Regions from separate parts of the Streptomyces sp. NPDC056144 genome, predicted to be linked through region 1. Evidence: riboswitches for the same ligand, from Rfam matches in the RefSeq annotation. Region 1 holds a riboswitch; each other region holds the start of a gene.
What was found. A riboswitch is a leader RNA that binds a small molecule or an ion and turns the genes downstream of it on or off. The one in region 1 is predicted to bind thiamine pyrophosphate.

Region 1 (6,803 bases):
AGGCCGAGATCGACTCGGCGGCGCACTCCTCCCGGAACCGCTCGTCCTGGGCGGGGTTGCCGGCGGGGGTGGCCCAGCCACGCGGGTTGGCGACGAAGACCTGGACGGTCTCGGCGCCGAGGGTGCGGGCGTAGCCGAGGCCGACGGTGGCGAGGCCGCCGGCCACGGGGACGTGGCCGCCGACGGGGTTGCGCAGGAGTGCGTCGCGCATGGTGCTCAGAGTCCCTTGATCGTGAGGGTGACGGTGGAGCCCTCGGGGGCGGTGTCGCCGCCGTCGACGGACTGGCTCGCGACCGTGTCGCCGAGGAACGGGAAGGACTTCTTGATCTCGACCTCGAAGCCCGCCTCCGTCAGGGCCGCGCGGGCGTCGTCGGTGGTCTCCCCGGTGACGTCCGGGACCTCGACCATCCTCGGGCCCTTGGAGACGGTGAGGGTGATCGTGTCGCCCTCGGCGGCGCGGCTGCCCTCGGCGAGGGACTGCGCGGCGACGGAGCCGGACGGCTCGGGGGAGTGGACCCGCTCCGGCGCGACCTTCACGGTCAGGCCGTCCTCCTCCAGGAGGGCGGTGGCGTCGGCGAGGGTCTCGCCGGTGACGTCGGGGACGTCGACCGGGGAGCCCTTGCTGACGAGGAGGGCGACGGCGGAGTCGGGGCTGCGCTCGGTGCCGGCCGCGGGGTCGGTGCTGATCACCGCGCCCTGGGCGACGGTGTCGTTGAACTCGCTGGTCACGACGCCGGGGGCGAGCCCGTCCTCGGTGAGGATGCGCTTCGCCTCGGCGAGGGGCTTGTTCCTGAGGTTCGGGACCTTCACGGTCTCGGGGCCGCGGGAGATCGTCAGGGTCACCGTGCCGTTGCCCCGGACCCGTTCGCCGGGGGCCGGGTCGACGGCCATGACCGTGCCGCGCTCGTACACCTCGCTGAAGGCGCGCTTCGTCGTGCCGACGTCGAGGCCGGCGTCCTTGACGCGCTTCGTCGCGACGGCCTCGGTCTGGCCGAGGACGGCGGGGACGCGGGTGAACTGGCCGGAATTGATGTACCAGACGCCGGTACCGAGGCCGAGGAGGAGCAGCACGGCGAGGACGATCGTGAGGGGGCCGCGGGGCGGTCTCCGGCGGCCGGCTGCGCGAGTGGCCGGGGGCGGCGGCACGGGGGTGGGCATGACGTTCGTGTGCTGGACGGGCTGCCGCTCGTCGCCGCCGTCCGCCTCGGCCGGTACGGCGCGGGCGATGACGGAGGTCCGGTCGTCGGCGGTGTCCCGGGCGCCGGAGCGGGCCTGCGGGGGCTCGGCGTCCAGCTGCTCGTCGCCGAGCGCCGCGCGGGCCTCGCGGAGCAGGGCGAGCAGGGCGACGGCGTCGTGCGGGCGGACCTCGGGATTGCGGGCGGTCGCGGCCGCGACCAGCTCGTCCAGCTCCACGGCGAGGCCGGGGACGGCGGCGGAAGGGGCCGGGACGTCGGTGTGGAGGTGCCGGTAGAGGACCTGGGCGGGGGTGTCGCCGTCGTGCGGCTTGGCGCCGGTCAGCATCTCGTACAGCACGACACCGCAGGCGTACACGTCGGCGCGGGTGTCGGCGGTGCCGTGCTCGATCTGCTCCGGCGCGAGGTACGAGACGGTGCCGAGGACCGAGCCGGTGGTGGCGGTCGCGGAGCCGACGGCGCGCACGAGGCCGAAGTCGGCGACCTTGACGCGGCCGTCGTCCCCTATGAGGACGTTCTCCGGCTTCATGTCGCGGTGCACGAAACCGGCGCGGTGGGCGGCGCCGAGCGCGGCGAGGACGGGCTCCAGGATGTCGAGCGCGGCGCGGGGCGCGAGGGCGCCGCGCTCGCGCAGCACGTCGCGGAGGGTGCAGCCGGCGACGTACTCCATGGCCAGGTAGACGTAGGCGCCCTCGGCGCCCTGGTCGAAGACGCCGACGACGTTCGGGTGCGCGAGCCTCGCGACGGACTTCGCCTCGCGGATGAAGCGCTCGACGAAGGCGGCGTCGGTGGCGAGGGAGGGGTGCATCACCTTGAGCGCGAGGACGCGGTCGAGGCGGGTGTCCACGGCCCGGTAGACCGTGGCCATCCCGCCGACGGCGATGCGCGCGTCGACGCGGTAGCGGCCGTCGAGCAGCCGCCCGACGAGGGGGTCCTGAAGGGTCGTGTCCACGGCGTCGAGTCTACGAGCCGGTCAGGGGCCCCCTGCCCCGTCGCCCCCGTACTGCGTCGAACCTGTGACGAGCGCCTCGCGGGCGACGGGGCCGGGGGTCAGAACGCCGGGCGTTCGGGGTCCAGGCGGGGGAGGCCCGTCGTGGGGGAGGACGCTTCGGCGAAGTGGCGGCGGGGGATGCGTCCCGCCCGCCACGCCAGCCGCCCGGCCTCCACCGCGTGCCGCATCGCCGAGGCCATCAGCACCGGCTCCTGCGCCCGCGTCACCGCCGAGGCCAGCATCACCGCCGCGCACCCCAGCTCCATCGCGAGCGCCGCGTCCGACGCCGTGCCCGCGCCCGCGTCCAGGATCACGGGGACCTGGGCCCGTTCCACGATCAGCTGGAAGTTGTGCGGGTTCCGGATGCCGAGGCCCGAGCCGATCGGGGAGCCGAGGGGCATGATCGCCGCGCAGCCGACGTCCTCCAGCTTCCGGGCGAGGACCGGGTCGTCGTTGGTGTAGGGGAGGACGGTGAAGCCGTCGTCGACCAGGGTCTCGGCGGCGGCGAGGAGCTCCTCCCCGTCGGGGAGCAGCGTCCGCTCGTCGGCGACGACCTCCAGCTTGATCCAGTCCGTGCCGAGGGCCTCCCGCGCGAGCCGGGCCGTGAGGACGGCCTCGCCCGCGGTGTAGCAGCCGGCCGTGTTCGGCAGGACCCGGATGCCGAGCCGGTCGAGGACGGAGAGGACCGAGCCCTGGACCGTCGGGTCCAGGCGCCGCATGGCGACCGTGGTCAGCTCCGTACCGCTCGCGACGAGGGAGCGTTCCAGGACGTCGAGGCTGGGCGCGCCGCCCGTGCCCATGATCAGGCGGGAGGTGAGGTCCGTCCCGGCGAGCCTGAGGATGTCGTCGGACATGGTGCTCAGCCTCCCTGGACCGCGGTGAGGACTTCCACCCGGTCGCCGTCGCCGAGCACCGTCGTCGCCCACTCCCCGCGCGGCACCACCGTCTCGTTGAGCGCCGCCGCGACCCCGGAGCGGGCCGTGGTGAGGGCGGTGACGAGGGCGTCGAGGGTGGTCGGGGCGGCGAGTTCCCTCGGCTCCCCGTTCACGGACACGTGCACGTGCTGGGTCATGCGGGCTGCTCCTGGCGTGCGGGGGCGAATCGGCGGGGGGTGAAGGCGCGCGCCTCCGGCGGGAGGGCGCCCGTCGTGAGCACCTCCGCCATGACGTCGCCGGTGACGGGGGTGAGCAGCACCCCGTTGCGGTAGTGGCCGGTGGCCAGGTGGAGGCCGGGCAGGGCGGTGGGGCCGAGCAGCGGCGCGTTGTCGGGGGACGCGGGGCGCAGCCCGGCGCGGGTCTCGGTGAGCGGGAGCTCGGTGAGGCCGGGGACGAGTTCGTGCGCGTCGCGGAGGAGCTCGTACACCCCGCCCGCCGTCACCGTCGTGTCCCAGCCGAGCTCCTCGCTGGTCGCGCCGACGACGAGCTCGCCGTTCGCGCGCGGCACGAGGTAGACGTGGCTGCCGCGGACGACCGCGCGGACGGTACGGGAGAGGAAGGGGGCGTACGGGGCGGGAATCCGCAGCCGCAGGACCTGGCCCTTCACCGGGCGGACCGGCGGAAGGACCTCCTCCGGCACGCCCGCGAGGCGTCCGCTCAGGCTGCCGGCCGCCAGGACGACCTGGTCGGCCGTCAGCTCCTCGCCACCGGTGAGTACGGCTCCGGTGGCCCGGTCCCGGGCGACCGTCAGGCGCTCGGCCCGGGCGCGGTGGAAGACCACCCCGGCCCGCTCGCAGGCGACGAGGAGCGCGTCGGCGAGCCGGCGCGGGTCCACCTGGTGGTCGCCGTCCACCCGGAGCCCGCCGCGCACGCCGGGCGCGAGCATGGGTTCGAGGCGGCGGCAGTCGCGGCCGCTGAGCCACTCCGAGGTGAGGCCGCAGCGGGTCTGGAGCGCGTGGAGTTCGCGCAGGTGGGCGCGGTCGTCGGCGTCGAGGGCGACGGCGAGGGTGCCGCAGGCGCGGTAGCCGGTGTCGTGACCGGTCGCCTCCTCCAGCTCGGCGACGAACGACGGATAGCGCTCCGCGGAGGCGAGGTTGAGCCCGAGCAGGGTCTCCTCGCCGTAGTGGAGTTCGGTGACGGCGGCGAGCATCCCGGCCGCGACCCGCGCGGCGCCGCCGCCCGGGTCCGGGTCGGCCACGGCGGTGCGCAGGCCGCGCCGCGCGGCCCGCCAGGCCGTGACCAGGCCGATGATGCCGCCCCCGACCACGAGGACATCGGAAGAACGCATGGGCGTCCAGCCCCTCCCTTCGCCGGCATGACCCGGATCAGGTTCGTACGGTCGGAGGCCGGCCAGCCTCCCTCTCAGCCCGGTGCGTCCGGGCTCCCGCGAGTGCTTTACGCCCGCCAGACTAGCCCGCGTCGACGGGGGGTCACAGGCCCCTCCCTTCCTGACGGTCCGTCAGATGCGTAAGGTGGGCGGGTGAGCGAGCAGAAGCAGGCACAGCAGCACGTCGTGATCGTCGGCGCCGGAATGGCGGGCGTGCAGACCGCCGTCGCCCTCCGGGAGCAGGGCTTCACCGGCCCCGTGACCCTCATCGGCGCCGAGCCCCACCAGCCCTACGACCGGCCCCCGCTCTCCAAGGCGGTCCTCCTCGGCAAGGCCGAGGACTCCGCCTTCGACGTCGACTTCGAGGAGCTCGGCGTCGAGCTGCGCCTCGGCCTCGACGTCCTCGGGCTGCGCGCCGCCGACCGCGAGATCGACACCGAGGCCGGACCCGTCCCGTACGACGTCCTCGTCCTCGCCACCGGCGCCCACCCGGTCAACCTGCCCGGCGCCGACGGCGTCCCCGGCGTCCACCTCCTGCGCACCCTCGACGACGCCGCCCGCCTCGCCCCCGTCCTGGAGCGCCGCCACGCCGTCGTGGTCGTCGGCGCGGGCTGGATCGGCGCCGAGTTCGTCACCGCCGCGCGCGAGGCCGGCTGCGAGGTCACCGTCGTCGAGGCCGCCGACCGCCCCCTCGCCGGAGCCCTCCCCGCCGAGGTCACCGGGCCCATGGCCGGCTGGTACGCGGAGAACGGCGCCGAACTCCTCACCCACGCGCGCGTGGAGGCGATCCGCCCCGGCACGCCCGGCCGGGTCGTCCTCGCCGACGGCCGCGAGCTGCCCGCCGACGCCGTCGTCGTCGGCATCGGCGCCCGCCCCGCCACCGGCTGGCTCGCCGGCTCCGGCATCGCCCTCGACCCGAGCGGCGCCGTCACCGCCGACGACCGGCTGCGCACCAGCCTGCCCGGGGTGTACGCGGTCGGCGACTGCGCCTCCTACCCCTCCGCCCGCTACGGCGAGCGGCTCCTCGTCCACCACTGGGACAACGCCCTCCAGGGCCCGCGCACGGTGGCGGCCGACATCACGGGCGCCGACCCGGCCCCGTACGACCCGGTGCCGTACTTCTGGTCCGAGCAGTTCGGCCGCTTCGTCCAGTACGCCGGTCACCACGCCCACGCCGACGAGCTCCTGTGGCGCGGCGACCCGGCGGGCGAGAGCTGGTCCGTCCTGTGGCTGCGCGCCGGGGTCCCGGTCGCGCTGCTCGCCGTCGGACGGCCCCGCGACCTCGCCCAGGGCCGCAAGCTCATCGAGGCGGGCACCCCGGTCGACCGCGAGCGCGCCGCCGATCCGGCCGTCCCGCTGAAGTCGGCCGCCGCGTAGACGGGCGACCGGAGGGCCCGACTACCGACTGTCAGTCCGGGATGGCAGGCTTGTCCTGTGACCGAGATTGACGTAAAGATCGATGCGCTCGTCCCCGCCTGGCTCTACGTGCCCGACATCGCGGAGGCGCTCGACATCGACGTGCTGCGCGTACGACAGCTGATCAAGGACGGCCAGCTCATCGCCGTGCGCCGCGGCGAGAACAGGTCCCTGCAGATCCCCGCCGCCTTCATCCAGGGCGACAAGATCGTCAAGGGCCTCGTCGGCCTCCTGACCGTCCTCCGGGACGACGGCTTCACCGACGAGGAGATGCTGGAGTGGCTCTTCACTCCGGACGAGAGCCTGCCGGGCACGCCCGCCCAGGCGCTCAACGAGAACCGCGGCACGGAGGTGAAGCGCCGCGCCCAGGCGCTCGCCATCTGACGCCTGCACCGCACCAGGACACCACGCGCGGGTGACGCGGCGGCCGGCCCACCGAGGACCGGCTGCCGCGCCACCGGCGCCACCGACGGGGGAGACCCCGCCACCGACGGGGGGAACCCACCCATGCCCACGCCTCGTGAGCGGCTCGCCGACGCCCGGCTCTACCTCTGCACCGACGCCCGGAAGCGCCAGGGCGACCTGCCCGCCTTCCTCGACGCCGTGCTCTCCTCCGGCGTGGACATCGTGCAGCTCCGCGACAAGGGCATGGAGGCCGGCGAGGAGCTGGAGCACCTCGCCGTCTTCGCCGAGGCCGCCCGCCGGCACGGCAAGCTCCTCGCGGTGAACGACCGGGCCGACGTCGCCCACGCCATCGGCTCCGACGTCCTCCACCTCGGCCAGGGCGACCTGCCCGTCCCCGCCGCCCGCGCCATCCTCGGCGACGAGGTGCTGACCGGCCGTTCCTGCCACTCCGAGGCCGAGGCGGCGGCCGCCGCCGTCGAGCCCGGCGTGGACTACTTCTGCACCGGCCCCTGCTGGCCCACCCCCACCAAGCCCGG
Region 2 (6,803 bases), on a different contig from region 1:
CTCGGCGACCTCCAGGCCGACGGCGTCGAGCGCGGCCCGCTCCCCGAACCGTACGGTCGCGTTCTCGATCGACAGCATCAGAACTCCCCGGAGGTCCGGTCGGTGCGCAGCCGTTCGAGCAGCAGCAGGGACACCGCGCACACCACCATCAGAATCGTCGACAGGGCCATGGCCTGTCCGTAGTTGAGCTCGCCGGGCCGCCCGAGGAGCCGGGCCACCGCGACCGGCAGCGTCGGGGCGTCCGGCCGGGCGATGAAGACGGTCGCGCCGAACTCTCCGAGCGAGACGGCGAAGGCGAACCCGGCGGCGATGAGCAGCGCCCGCCGCACCATCGGCAGGTCCACCTCCCGCCAGCCCCGCCACGGCGAGGCACCGAGCACGGCCGCCGCCTCCCGCAGTCGCTCGTCCACCGCCCTGAGCACCGGCAGCATCGTCCGTACGACGAAGGGCACGCCGACCAGGGCCTGCGCGAGCGGTACGAGGATCCAGCTGGCCCGCAGGTCGAAGGGCGGCTCGTCGAGGGTGATGAGGAAGCCGAAGCCGACGGTGACCGCCGACACCCCGAGCGGCAGCATGAGCAGCGCGTCGAAGCCGCGCACGAGCCGCCCGGCCCGCCGGGTGAGCGCCGCCGCCGCGAGCCCGCCGATCAGCACGGCGATGGCCGTCGCGGCGCCCGCGTACCGCAGCGAGTTCCCGATGGCTTCGAGCGGCGGTACGAGGAAGGTCCCGGAGTCGTCGATCTCGCCGAGCGCCCGGTAGTACCGCAGGCCGTACCCGTCGGGTCCCGCGAAGGACCGCTCGACGAGCACACCGAGCGGCAGCAGGATCAGCAGCGCCACCGAGACGAGGACGCCGCCGAGCAGCGCCCACTGCCCGGCGCCGCGCGGCCGGCGCGCGGTCCGCTCGGGCGGTACGAGCCGCAGCGCGGTCTCCCGTCTCCGTACCGTCCGGGCGTGCACGGCGAGGATCGCGCCGACGGCCGCGAACTGGACGAGGGTGAGGACGGCGGCCGTGCGCAGGTCGAGCAGCCGGGCCGTCTGCCGGTAGATCTCGGCCTCCAGGGTGGAGTACTGGTCCCCGCCGAGGATCTGGACGACGCCGAAGGAGGTGAAGGTGAAGAGGAAGACCATCAGGGCCGCCGCCGACACGGCCGGCCCGAGCGCGGGCAGGGTCACCGTCCGCCAGGCCGTCCAGCGGGAGGCGCCGAGGACCCGGGCGGCCTCCTCCTGGCGCGGGTCGAGCTGCGACCAGAGGCCGCCGACGGTCCGGACGACGACCGCGTAGTTGAAGAAGACGTGGGCGAGGAGGATCGCCCACACGCTCGTGTCGAGCCGCAGGCCCCACAGCTGGTCCGTCAGCCCGTTCCGGCCGACGAGCGCGAGGAACGCCGTACCGACGAGCACCGTCGGCAGTACGAACGGGACGGTGACGACGGCCCGCAGCACGCCCTTGCCGGGGAAGTCGAAGCGCGCGAAGACGTACGCCCCCGGCAGCGCGACCAGCAGCGTCAGGGCGGTGGAGGCGAGCGCCTGCCACACCGTGAAGCCGAGCACGTCCAGGATGTCGGGCCGGGTCAGGGTCTCCCCGATCCGGCCGAGGTCCCAGGAGCCGTCGGGCCTGAGGCCCCGGTCGACGATCGACACGACCGGCCAGGCGAAGAAGACGGCGAAGAACGCGACGGGCAGGGCCATCAGCCCCAGCCGCGCCGCGCTCCCCTTCGGGCGAGGTGCCGGGCGGGAGGTCACTTCAGGACGAGCGACGACCACTGCTGGATCCACGCGTCACGGTTGGCCGCGATCTTGTCGGGCGCCATGGTCTCCGGCTTGTCGACGACCACGCCGTGCTTCGTGAAGAGCTCCGGCAGCGCCGCGTCCTTCGCGACCGGGTTGACGAACATCTGGAGCGGCATGTCCTCCTGGAACTTCTTCGAGATCAGGAAGTCGATCAGCGCCTTGCCGCCCTCGGGGTTCTTCGCCCCGTTCAGCAGGCCCGCGAACTCGGTCTGCCGGAAGCAGGTGCCGGTGGAGACGCCGGTCGGCGCCACCTTCGGCTGCGGCTCGCCGTAGAGCACCTCGACCGGCGGGCTGGAGGCGTAGGAGACGACGAGCGGCCGGTCGCCCTTGGCCTGCTTGCCGCCGGCCGAACCGGAGAACTCCTGGTTGTAGGCGAGCTCCCAGCTGTCCACGGTCTTCACGCCGTTGGCCTTGAGCTTCTTCCAGTAGTCCTGCCAGCCCTCGTCGCCGTACTTCGCGGCCGTGCCGAGGAGGAAGCCGAGGCCCGGGGAGGACCGCTCGGGGTTCTCGACGACGAGTAGGTCCTTGTACGCCGGCTTCGCGAGGTCGTCGAAGGTCACCGGCGGCGCGAGCTTCTTGTCGGCGAAGTACTTCTTGTCGTAGTTGACGCAGATGTCACCGGAGTCGACGGGCGTGACCCGGTGCTCCTTGTCGAGCAGGTACGCCTCCGGGACCCGGTCCAGGCCCTTCGCCTCGTACGGGACGAAGATCCCGTTGTCGAGGGCGCGGGAGAGCAGGGTGTTGTCGACGCCGAAGAAGACGTCGCCCTGCGGGGAGCCCTTGGTCAGGATCTCCTTGTTGACCGCCTCGCCCGCGTCACCGGCCTTGAGCACCTTGACGGTGAAGCCGGTCTGCTTCGTGAAGTCCGCCAGGACCTCCTTGGAGGCGGCGAACGAGTCGTGGGTCACGAGGGTGACGTTCTTCGGCGCGGGCGCTCCGGACTTGCCGGCCGCGTCCTTCTTCGTGCCGGAGTCGGAGTCGCCACCGCACGCGGCGAGGGTGGTGACGCCGAGCGCCGCGACGAGCGCGACGGCGGCGGCCTTCTTGATGCTCACTGGATTGTCCTCCTGGGTATGACCAGGAAGAGACGCGGCCCTGCCCGCGTCCGGAGGAGACCGGACGCGGGCAGGGCGCAACAGCTTGAGTAAACGACCGAACTTCCTACCCCGAATGACCGGGGCAAGGTTCAGAGGGTCTGCGGTCTACGGTTACCGCACTCTCAGCGCTGTGGCGCTCCCCTGTCGGAATATGAAGATGTGTGCGAGCACAGAGTACAAGCTCAGCGCTCGGCGGCCGCCAGCTGTCCACAGGCACCGTCGATCTCCTGACCTCGGGTGTCGCGGACGGTCACCGGCACGCCGTGGCGCGCGATGGCGTCGACGAAGGCCTTCTCGTCCTCGGGGCGGGAGGCCGTCCACTTCGAGCCGGGCGTCGGGTTGAGCGGGATGAGGTTGACGTGCACCCGCTTGCCCTTGAGGAGGCGGCCGAGGAGGTCGCCGCGCCAGGCCTGGTCGTTGATGTCGCGGATGAGCGCGTACTCGATGGAGATCCGGCGGCCGGACTTCTCCGCGTACTCCCAGGCGGCGTCGAGGACCTCGCGGACCTTCCAGCGCGTGTTGACGGGCACGAGGGTGTCGCGCAGCTCGTCGTCCGGGGCGTGCAGCGAGACGGCGAGACGGCACTTGAAGCCCTCGTCGGCGAAGCGCAGCATCGCGGGCACGAGGCCGACGGTGGAGACCGTGATGCCGCGCTGGGAGAGGCCGAGGCCGTCGGGCTCGGGGTCGGTGAGACGGCGGATGGCGCCGACGACCCGCTTGTAGTTGGCGAGCGGCTCGCCCATGCCCATGAAGACGATGTTGGAGAGCCGCGCGGGACCGCCCGGGACCTCGCCGTCGCGCAGGGCTCGCATGCCGTCGACGATCTGGTGCACGATCTCGGCGGTCGACAGGTTCCGGTCGAGGCCGGCCTGCCCGGTCGCGCAGAACGGGCAGTTCATGCCGCAGCCGGCCTGCGAGGAGATGCACATGGTCACCCGGTCCGGGTAGCGCATGAGCACCGACTCGACGAGCGTGCCGTCGTGCAGCCGCCACAGCGTCTTGCGGGTGGTGTCGTCGTCGCACGAGATGTGCCGCACGACGGACATGAGGTCGGGCAGCAGCTCCCCGGCCAGCTTCTCCCGCGAGGCGGCCGGGATGTCCGTCCACTCGGCGGGGTCGTGGGCGTACCGCGCGAAGTAGTGCGTGGACAGCTGCTTGGCGCGGAACGGCTTCTCGCCGATCGCGGCGACGGCTTCCTTGCGCTCGGCGGGCGTGAGGTCGGCGAGGTGCCGCGGCGGCTTCTTGGCTCCGCGGGGGGCGACGAAAGTGAGTTCTCCGGGCACAGGACGGGCCACGATGGGGTGTCTCCTCAGACGGCACGAGGTCTGGCATCCCCGCGGCGGGCGGGGAGCACGGCACCACGATGCCGGAGCCAGGAGACCTCACTGGACCATCCCCGCGGTGGCGGGGACGAACGAAGGGCCCGCGGCGCACGCGCCACGAGCCCTTCCAGAGTACCCGCTGTCCGTCAAGTCGTGCCGACGAACAGCGCGAGCAGCAGCCACACCACCGGCGCCGTCGGCAGCAGCGAGTCCAAGCGGTCCATGATGCCGCCGTGGCCCGGCAGCAGCGTGCCCATGTCCTTGATGCCGAGGTCGCGCTTGATCATCGACTCGCCGAGGTCGCCGAGCGTCGCGCTCGCCGCCACGGCAAGGCCGAGGAGCAGGCCCTGCCACCAGACCCCGCCGTCGATCAGGAACTCCATGCACAGCGCGCCCGCGGCCATCGCGAAGGCGACCGCGCCGAGGAGACCCTCCCGGGTCTTCCCGGGGCTGATCCTCGGGGCCAGCTTGTGCTTGCCGAAGCGCCAGCCCACCGCGTACGCCCCGGTGTCGCTGACGACGGTGAGGATCAGGAAGGTCAGCACCCGCCACGCGCCGTCGTCCGCGGTCAGGAGCATCGCCACGAAGGTCGCCAGGAACGGCACGTAGAACGCGGCGAACACGCCCGCAGTGACGTCCTTCAGGTAGCCCTCGGGAGGCTCCGTCATGCGCCAGACGAGCACCGCGAGCGCGGTGAGCGCCATCGCCACCCAGGCGCCCTCGGGGCCCCGGACGTATCCGGCGACGACCATCGCCGCGCCGCCGACCGCGAGCGGCACCAGCGGGGCCTTGATGGCCTTGCGCTCCTGGAGGCGGGAGGTGAGCTCCCACAGACCGACGACGACCGCGACCGCTATCACGCCGACGAACGCCGGCTTCCAGATGAACAGCGACGCGACGATGACGGCGCCGAGTCCGACACCGACCCCTATGGCCGCGCCCAGGTCACGACCCGCGCTCTTCTTCTGCCGGGGCGCCGGCGGCGCGGGCGGGGAAGGCGGGGCGGGGCTGGGCATGGGCTCCTGCGGGTGCTCGTGCGGCGTGTCGTCACGGAACAGGGGACCGCTCGGGTGAGCGGCCCCCCGGCCGTGACCGTCCTGGAATCCGCCGGAGGGAACGTCGGGCACGATGGGCATGGGCCGAGTCTGCGCCGCCTGATGCCGATCGTGTGCGGGACCCGCCGGGGCGGGCCCCTGGTCGGGTCCCCCGCGGCCGGTACCGGCCGCGGGCCCCCAGGAAGAGTCGTTCATCAGACCTCGAGGAGCTCGGCTTCCTTGTGCTTGAGCAGCTCGTCGACCTGGGCGACGTGCTTCGCCGTGAGGTCGTCCAGCTCCTTCTCGGCGCGGCGCACCTCGTCCTCGCCCGCTTCCTTGTCCTTGACGAGCTTGTCGAGGGCGTCCTTGGCCTTGCGGCGCACGGCGCGGATGGAGACCTTGGAGTCCTCGGCCTTGGTCCGGGCGACCTTGATGTAGTCGCGGCGGCGCTCCTCGGTCAGCTCGGGGAAGTTCACCCGGATGATGCTGCCGTCGTTGCTGGGGTTCACGCCCAGGTCCGAGTCGCGGATGGCCTGCTCGATGTTGCGCAGCGCGCTCTTGTCGAACGGCGTGACCACGGCCATGCGCGGCTCCGGCACGGAGAACGACGCGAGCTGGTTGATGGGGGTGATGGCGCCGTAGTACTCGGCCACGATCTTGTTGAACATCGCCGGGTGCGCACGGCCGGTGCGGATCGCGGCGAAGTCCTCCTTGGCGACCACGACGGCCTTCTCCATCTTCTCCTCGGCCTCGAGGAGGGTCTCTTCGATCACCACATGCTCCTGCGTGTCGTCGCGTTGTGTCCTGCACGGTGGGTACGACCGGCAGGGCTCTGTCCATCCCCTCGCGGGGCGGTTCCCGGTTCGGGTGTCAGGCCCGGGTGCCCTGGTCGCTCACGAGCGTGCCGATCTTCTCACCCTTCACCGCGCGAGCGATATTGCCCTCGGTGAGCAGTTCGAAGACGAGGATCGGGAGGTTGTTGTCCCGGCACAGGGTGATGGCGGTGGCGTCGGCGACCTTGAGGTCGCGGGAGATCACCTCGCCGTACTCGAGGGCGTCGAACTTGACCGCGTCGGGGTTGGCCTTCGGGTCGGAGTCGTAGACGCCGTCCACGCCGTTCTTGCCCATGAGGAGCGCCTCGGCGTCGATCTCCAGGGCGCGCTGGGCGGCGGTGGTGTCGGTGGAGAAGTACGGCATGCCCATGCCCGCACCGAAGATGACCACGCGGCCCTTCTCCAGGTGGCGCACGGCGCGCAGCGGGATGTACGGCTCGGCGACCTGGCCCATGGTGATGGCGGTCTGGACGCGGGAGTCGATGCCTTCCTTCTCCAGGAAGTCCTGGAGGGCGAGGCAGTTCATCACGGTGCCGAGCATGCCCATGTAGTCGGAGCGGGCCCGGTCCATGCCGCGCTGCTGGAGTTCGGCGCCGCGGAAGAAGTTGCCGCCGCCGATCACCACCGCGATCTCCGCGCCGTCGCGGACGACCGCCGCGATCTCACGCGCGATGGCGTGCACGACGTTCGGGTCGACGCCCAGGCCGGTGCCGCCGGAGAAAGC
Region 3 (6,803 bases), on a different contig from region 1:
GACCTGTTCCGGAAGTTCACCAAGCGCTTCGCGTTCCGCGACGACGAGACCGGTCCGCCGGCCGTGCAGGAGCTCCTCTCCACCTACGGCGGCCACCGGATCGTGCACGGCCACAGCCCCATCCCGTACCTCCTCGGCCAGGTCGGCGGGGAGGAGGACGAGGGCGACGGCGGCCCCGTCGTCGACGGACCGCACGTGTACGCGGACGGGCTCGCCATCGCCATGGACGGCGGCGTGACCATGGCCGGAAAGCTGCTGGTCGTCCAACTCCCCCTGAACGACTGACGCATAACCCAGCGCATCCGGGGAAGGCGATTTCCGGAAACACCCTGTCAGCCCGTGGTGTCGCCGCAATACCATCGGACCATCCGTAGCAGGCTCTCCTCCGTTTCCGCCCGACCGGCCGTTCTCCGCGGCTGATCCGGGCCTGCGGAGCATCGGGGGATGCACATGAACGTGGCTCCGTACCTGCTGACCGAGGACCGCGCCGAGTACGAGCGTGTCCTCGACGACGCACTGAGCACCGCGCACACACGTCCGGAACTTGCCGGAGTCGGGACGCGGCTGACGACCGCACAGCTGCGCGCCATGGCCGTGAACGCGACAGCGCTCATCACCACCGCGGCGGCGAGCGAGTACGCCCACTTCATCAAGGTCCGCGAGGAGGGGCGCGTCGCCGTCGCCACCCGCGTCCCCGCCCGGCAGGAGGGCTCCGGGGCCGGGATCGTCGCGATCCTCACGGTGATGGTGCCCGTGCTCGCCGGGTCGGCCGCGGTCATCTTCCTGCTGGTCGGCGCGGTGCTGCGGGCCCTCGCGCCCGGGCTGCGGTTCGGCACGACCCTCCTGACGGCCGGCCTGGTCTTCGGCACGCTCGCCGCCGCGGGCCTGGTCTGCGCGGGTGCGGGGCTCCTGCTGACCGCGCTGCGGAACAGCCCGACCGCGACGGACACCACTCCCGCCGCCCCGGAGGACGAACTCGCGCGCGCCCGCGAGGCCTGGCGTCAAGCCCTGCTCGAACGGGGGTTCGTCCCGTTCTTCCGCGACGCCCTCGCGGCGACCGAACCACCGGCCCCGCGGGACCCGTAGGCCGCTCGGGCCGGTGCTCCGGTCCGTTTCCCGCACCGACGGGACCGGCGTGACACCGGCACCGGCACCGGCTCTGGTCTCCCACGCCAAGCGGGGGACCGGCCCCCCGACCGGTCCCCCGTTCCCCCGTCGGGCCGGTCAGTCGGCCAGCGGCAGGTAGACGCGGTTGCCGGAGGCCGCGAACTCCTTCGACTTCTCCGCCATCCCGGCCTCGATCTCCTGCTGCGTCCCCCCGTGCTCACGCCGGATGTCCTGGGAGATCCGCATCGAGCAGAACTTCGGCCCGCACATCGAGCAGAAGTGCGCCGTCTTCGCGGGCTCCGCCGGCAGCGTCTCGTCGTGGAACTCGCGGGCGGTGACCGGGTCGAGGGCCAGGTTGAACTGGTCCTCCCAGCGGAACTCGAACCGCGCGTCCGAGAGCGCGTCGTCCCACTCCTGTGCGCCCGGGTGGCCCTTGGCCAGGTCCGCGGCGTGGGCGGAGATCTTGTACGTGATGACGCCGGTCTTCACGTCGTCCTTGTTCGGCAGGCCCAGGTGCTCCTTGGGCGTGACGTAGCAGAGCATCGCCGTGCCCCACCAGGCGATCATCGCGGCGCCGATGCCCGAGGTGATGTGGTCGTACGCGGGCGCGACGTCCGTGGTCAGCGGGCCGAGCGTGTAGAACGGGGCCTCCTCGCAGATCTCCTGCTGGAGGTCGATGTTCTCCTTGATCTTGTGCATCGGGACGTGGCCCGGGCCCTCGATCATCGTCTGCACGTTGTGGCGCTTGGCGATCGTGTTCAGCTCGCCGAGGGTCTTCAGCTCCGCGAACTGCGCCTCGTCGTTGGCGTCGGCGATCGATCCGGGGCGCAGCCCGTCGCCGAGCGAGTACGTGACGTCGTACGCCGCGAGGATCTCGCAGAGCTCCTCGAAGTTCGTGTAGAGGAAGTTCTCCTTGTGGTGCGCGAGGCACCAGGCGGCCATGATCGAGCCGCCTCGCGAGACGATGCCGGTCTTGCGGCGCGCGGTGAGGGGCACGTACGGCAGGAGCACGCCGGCGTGGACCGTCATGTAGTCGACGCCCTGCTCGGCCTGCTCGATGACCGTGTCCTTGTAGATCTCCCAGGTCAGGTCCTCGGCCTTGCCGTCGACCTTCTCCAGCGCCTGGTAGAGCGGCACGGTGCCGATCGGCACGGGGGAGTTGCGCAGCACCCACTCGCGGGTCGTGTGGATGTTGCGGCCGGTGGACAGGTCCATGACCGTGTCGGCGCCCCACTTGGTCGCCCAGGTCATCTTCTCCACCTCCTCCTCGATGGAGGAGGTGACGGCCGAGTTGCCGATGTTGGCGTTGACCTTCACCAGGAACCGCTTGCCGATGATCATCGGCTCGATCTCCGGGTGGTTGACGTTCGCGGGGAGCACCGCGCGGCCCGCGGCGATCTCCTCCCGCACGACCTCGGGGGAGACGTTCTCGCGGATCGCGACGTACTCCATCTCCGGGGTGATCTCGCCCCGGCGGGCGTACGCGAGCTGGGTCACCGCCTGGCCGTCGCGGCCCCGGCGCGGCAGGCGTGGGCGGCCGGGGAAGACGGCGTCGAGGTTCTTGAGCCCGCCGCCGCGGGGCGAGGTGTGCTTGATGCCGTCGTCCTCGGGGCGGACCGGCCGGCCCGCGTACTCCTCGGTGTCGCCGCGCGCGATGATCCAGTTCTCGCGCAGCGGCGCGAGGCCCCGCCGCACGTCGGTGTCGACGGTGGGATCGGTGTACGGCCCCGACGTGTCGTAGAGCGTCACGTCCTTGCCGTTGGTGAGGTGCACCTGACGGACCGGCACCCGGATGTCGGGGCGGGAACCCTCGACGTACCCCTTGTGCCAGCCCGGCGTGCGCTCCTGCGGGCTGTTCTGGTCGGAGGCAGGCGTGCGTGCATCCTGAATGGTCATGAGACCGAATCTCCCTACGCCGGCATTACCCGGTAACAGGTTCGGCGGTCGGCGCAGCCTCCTCCCGTACGACGTACATCGGTACGCGCGTACGGTGATCAGCGCCCTCTCAGCCCGGTGCTCCGAGCTCCCGCGTGTGCAAAGGTGTCACCACGCTAGCGCCATCCCTGGCGTGCTGAACAGTGGGCCCTCGCCGTTCTTGCGATGATCGGTCGGTGACTTCCCCCCAGCAGACACCCGAGCCGCACGGCCACGACCATGCCCCCGGCACCTCGCACGGCCATGGTCACAGCCACAGTCACGGCCCCGCCGCCCCCGTCTCCCGGCATCTGCGCAAGGTCATCGCCGCGGTGCTGATCCCCTTCGCCACCGCCGTCGTGGTCGGGCTCGCGGTCCTGTGGCCAGGCGGCACCCCGGCGCACGAGCGCACGGGTGTCGGCTTCGACCGGCAGACCGAGCAGGGCACGGTGGTCTCCGTCGAGCAGGTCGACTGCAAGGACGTGAACGCCGCCCAGGTCCCGCCGACCGGCGACACCTCGACCGCGCAGGGCCGCGAGGCGGTCAACGCGCAGCAGGGGCAGTGCGAGAAGGCGACGATCGAGGTCACCAGCGGCCCCGACAAGGGGCGTACGTTCACCGAGATCGTGCAGCCAGACGCACCGCGCCAACTGCACGAGGGGCAGGGCGTGGTGGTGGCCTACGCCCCCGACGCACCCCACGACCTCCAGTACTCGGTGACGGACGTGAACCGGAAGGTGCCGATGGCACTGCTCGCGGGGATCTTCGCGCTGGCGGTGGTGGTCGTCGGCCGGATGCGGGGCGTCATGGCGCTCGTCGCCCTCGTGGTGAGCTTCCTGATCCTGACGTTCTTCATCCTGCCGGCGATCCTGGAGGGGTCGAACCCGCTGGTCGTGGCCGTGGTCGGATCGAGCGCGATCATGCTGATCGCGCTCTACATGTGCCACGGGCTCTCGGCGCGCACCTCGGTCGCCGTGCTCGGCACGCTGGTCTCGCTACTGCTGATCGGCCTGCTCGGTTCGCTCTTCATCGGCTGGGCCTCGCTCAGCGGCAACACCGACGACAACACCGGTCTGATCCACGGCCTGTACCCGGACATCGACATGTCCGGCCTGCTGCTCGCCAGCGTGATCATCGGCTCGCTGGGTGTCCTGGACGACGTGACCGTCACGCAGACCTCGGCGGTCTGGGAGCTGCACCAGGCCGATCCGCGCATGGGTCCGCGCGGTCTCTACCGGGCCGGGATCCGGATCGGCCGCGACCACATCGCCTCGGTGGTGAACACCCTGGTCCTCGCCTACGCGGGTGCCGCCCTGCCGCTGCTGCTGCTCTTCTCGATCGCGCAGAGCAGCATGGGCACGGTGGCCAACAGCGAGCTGGTCGCGGTGGAGATCGTCCGAACGCTGGTCGGTTCGATCGGACTGGTCGCCTCGGTGCCGGTCACCACCGCCCTCGCGGCGCTGGTGGTCTCCGCCGACCGGCCGGGACCCGATGGCGAGGGGAAGTCCCGGGTGGCAGTGGTACGGGGCGGTCGGCGGCGGCGCGCGAAGTAGGGACTTTCGGCAGGGGTCAGCCCGCGTTCTCCTCTGCCAGAATCCGGCCGAGTGCGGCTTCGAGGTTGTCCTCGAAGTCGCCGAGTGTCCTTTCCTGACCGAGCGGGACCAGCTTGTCCGTCCGGTCCAGGAACGCGACCAGCGGCGGCGCGCTGGCGCGGAAGAGGGCGCGGTCGGCACCCACCTGGAGGCGGATGGAGACGTCCGAGAGACCCTCCGGGTCCGTCGGCGCGATGTGCACGTCGCCGTCACCGCTCGGGCGGTTGATTCCGTCAAGCAGCAGTTCACGACCGAACGCCCAGGTCACGGGCGCGTCTCCGGGAAGGTGGAACGTCATCCGCACCGCGTAAGGATCCCGGGCCTCGTATCGCAGCTCGACAGGGATCTTGAAGCAGAGCTCCTCGGAGACGAGGAAGCTCATCAGGACCTCGGCCTGAACCGACTCTCGCATCATGTACCCCGCAGTAGATGAAGCTGTGTAAACACAGCTGCTGAAAGCTGTGACCGAAACGGCCAGGAATGATCCCCCGTGGCCCTCTTGACGCAATCGTGCTGTAAGCGCTAGCAGATCACAAGGAGTGATTTTTCAGATACTGATAGAGAACGCGAGCGAGCTGAAGAGCCTCCCGATCTCTGTACGTAGCCGCTCGACTGCCGGGAGCAACCGTTCTTCCTGGTGGAGGGGGAGGGAAATGGCCATTGCGGCCGCCGCGGAGCCCACGGTGATGGGGATGGCGGCGCAGACCGTGCCGAGCGCATATTCCTGACGCTCCACCAGGGGTTCCATACGGCCCAAATCGCCCAAACGGTCCAAAAGGACACGACGGTTACGCACCGTGTACGGAGTGATGGCTTCCACCGGGTGCCTGTCGAGGTGGTCTTGACGGCTTTTCAGATCGAGTTGACTCAGGAGGCATTGCCCGATCGCGTGGGCGTGCCCGGTCTCGCGGAAGTCGGCCCACTCGTCGACCGCGGGGGCCGAGGGAGTGTCGGCGACGGCGACGATCTCGATCTCGCCCTCGCGGTAGAGGGCGAAGTACACCGGCACACCGATCTCGTCCCGCCAGCGGGCAAGGGAGTCTTCGATCTTGATGCGACGATTCTGCACAGCTCCGCCGCCGGCCAGTCGGACGGCGGCGTCACCCAGGAGGAACACACCCTTCTCGCGGCGCAGATAGCCCTCGTGCGTCAGGGTGCGGAGCAGGTGGTACGTGGTGGGGAGCTGAAGGCCCGTCTCACGGGCGAGTTGTTTGGCCGGGGCGCCGTCCGCATGGGAGGACACGGCCTCCAGAAGTCTCAGCGCCCGCTGCACCGAACCGATCAGGGTAGGTGCAGCCGTGTGCGTAGCCGTGGCCAAAGGTCACCCCCAGGCGTGACGACGGGTGCGCCGCACCCGCCCGCGGGGGCCGCCCCCGCGCCCGCCGGGCCTGGGAAACCGCTGTTTCGACACGCGGTCTACGCCCGTAGTCCCCAACACGGCGGAGGGGTTCCACTCTAGTGGCAGGCTCGGAGGCCGTCCGGATTCCCGGCTTCCGTTCCCCCGGCCGGGCTAATGCCCGGCTTCGCCTTCTTACTGACAGGTAGTCAGGACTACCAGTCCTCGCGGGATCCGGACGATCCCTTGACCTTCTGCACGACGTAGATCAGTCCGCCGACGAGCGCCACGAAGAGCAGCACCTTGAACAGCACGCCGACCACGAAGGTCAGCACGCTGGTGATCAGTCCACCGAAGACCAGCAGGGCGAGGGCGGGTATGGCGACCCACTTCACCCACCAGGGCAGCCCCGCGAGCATCTCCTGTACGGCCATGGTCCCTACCTCGCTCTCGAAAGGTCCGTGCCGCGCACTCCGCGTCGGACACCCTCAAGGCTAGGTGGGAGACGGAGGCCTCGGGGGCTCCGCGCCCCCCGCTCTCCCCTGATCCGTCCCCTAGGGGACGGAGGGCCTCCGCCCCTGACTCCCCGGCTCAGCCCTCCGGCGGGGAGAAGACCACGAGGACCTTGAGGTCCTCGCTGATGTGGTGGAACTTGTGCGGCTCCCCGGCCGGCACGTACACCACGCTGCCGCGCGCCACCTGGGTCGTCTCCTCCCCGACGGTGATCGCCGCGCGCCCGCTCACCACGAAGTACACCTCATCCTGGGCATGCGGCTGCTGCGGGTCGAGGGCCCCCGCGTCCAACGCGTACAGGCCCACCGACATGTTCCGCTCCCGCAGGAACTGGAGATAGG

Region 2: it holds a riboswitch for thiamine pyrophosphate, as region 1 does, so the genes downstream of both, ACFC0Z_RS13730 (thiamine ABC transporter substrate binding subunit) here and thiO (glycine oxidase ThiO) in region 1, are expected to answer to the same signal.
Region 3: it holds a riboswitch for thiamine pyrophosphate, as region 1 does, so the genes downstream of both, thiC (phosphomethylpyrimidine synthase ThiC) here and thiO (glycine oxidase ThiO) in region 1, are expected to answer to the same signal.

The regions. Positions count from the first base shown of each region.
Region 1 covers NZ_JBHJVF010000007.1:173,845-180,647, forward strand. Annotated here, with positions in the region: gene ACFC0Z_RS22505 (deoxyribonuclease IV) at 1-211, opposite strand, end outside; gene pknB (Stk1 family PASTA domain-containing Ser/Thr kinase) at 217-2,145, opposite strand; gene ACFC0Z_RS22515 (thiazole synthase) at 2,244-3,038, opposite strand; gene thiS (sulfur carrier protein ThiS) at 3,044-3,256, opposite strand; gene thiO (glycine oxidase ThiO) at 3,253-4,407, opposite strand; TPP riboswitch at 4,405-4,517, opposite strand; gene ACFC0Z_RS22530 (NAD(P)/FAD-dependent oxidoreductase) at 4,600-5,823, shown strand; gene ACFC0Z_RS22535 (Rv2175c family DNA-binding protein) at 5,881-6,246, shown strand; gene thiE (thiamine phosphate synthase) at 6,370-6,803, shown strand, end outside.
Region 2 covers NZ_JBHJVF010000003.1:626,041-632,843, reverse strand. Annotated here, with positions in the region: gene ACFC0Z_RS13740 (ABC transporter ATP-binding protein) at 1-78, opposite strand, end outside; gene ACFC0Z_RS13735 (ABC transporter permease) at 78-1,691, opposite strand; gene ACFC0Z_RS13730 (thiamine ABC transporter substrate binding subunit) at 1,742-2,848, opposite strand; TPP riboswitch at 2,934-3,043, opposite strand; gene rlmN (23S rRNA (adenine(2503)-C(2))-methyltransferase RlmN) at 3,073-4,185, opposite strand; gene ACFC0Z_RS13720 (phosphatidate cytidylyltransferase) at 4,359-5,462, opposite strand; gene frr (ribosome recycling factor) at 5,462-6,019, opposite strand; gene pyrH (UMP kinase) at 6,117-6,803, opposite strand, start outside.
Region 3 covers NZ_JBHJVF010000006.1:297,670-304,472, reverse strand. Annotated here, with positions in the region: gene ACFC0Z_RS20755 (metallophosphoesterase) at 1-285, shown strand, start outside; gene ACFC0Z_RS20750 (hypothetical protein) at 445-1,086, shown strand; gene thiC (phosphomethylpyrimidine synthase ThiC) at 1,225-3,003, opposite strand; TPP riboswitch at 2,998-3,147, opposite strand; gene ACFC0Z_RS20740 (YibE/F family protein) at 3,219-4,574, shown strand; gene ACFC0Z_RS20735 (SsgA family sporulation/cell division regulator) at 4,591-5,025, opposite strand; gene ACFC0Z_RS20730 (IclR family transcriptional regulator) at 5,161-5,931, opposite strand; gene ACFC0Z_RS20725 (DUF5326 family protein) at 6,165-6,383, opposite strand; gene ACFC0Z_RS20720 (cupin domain-containing protein) at 6,541-6,803, opposite strand, start outside.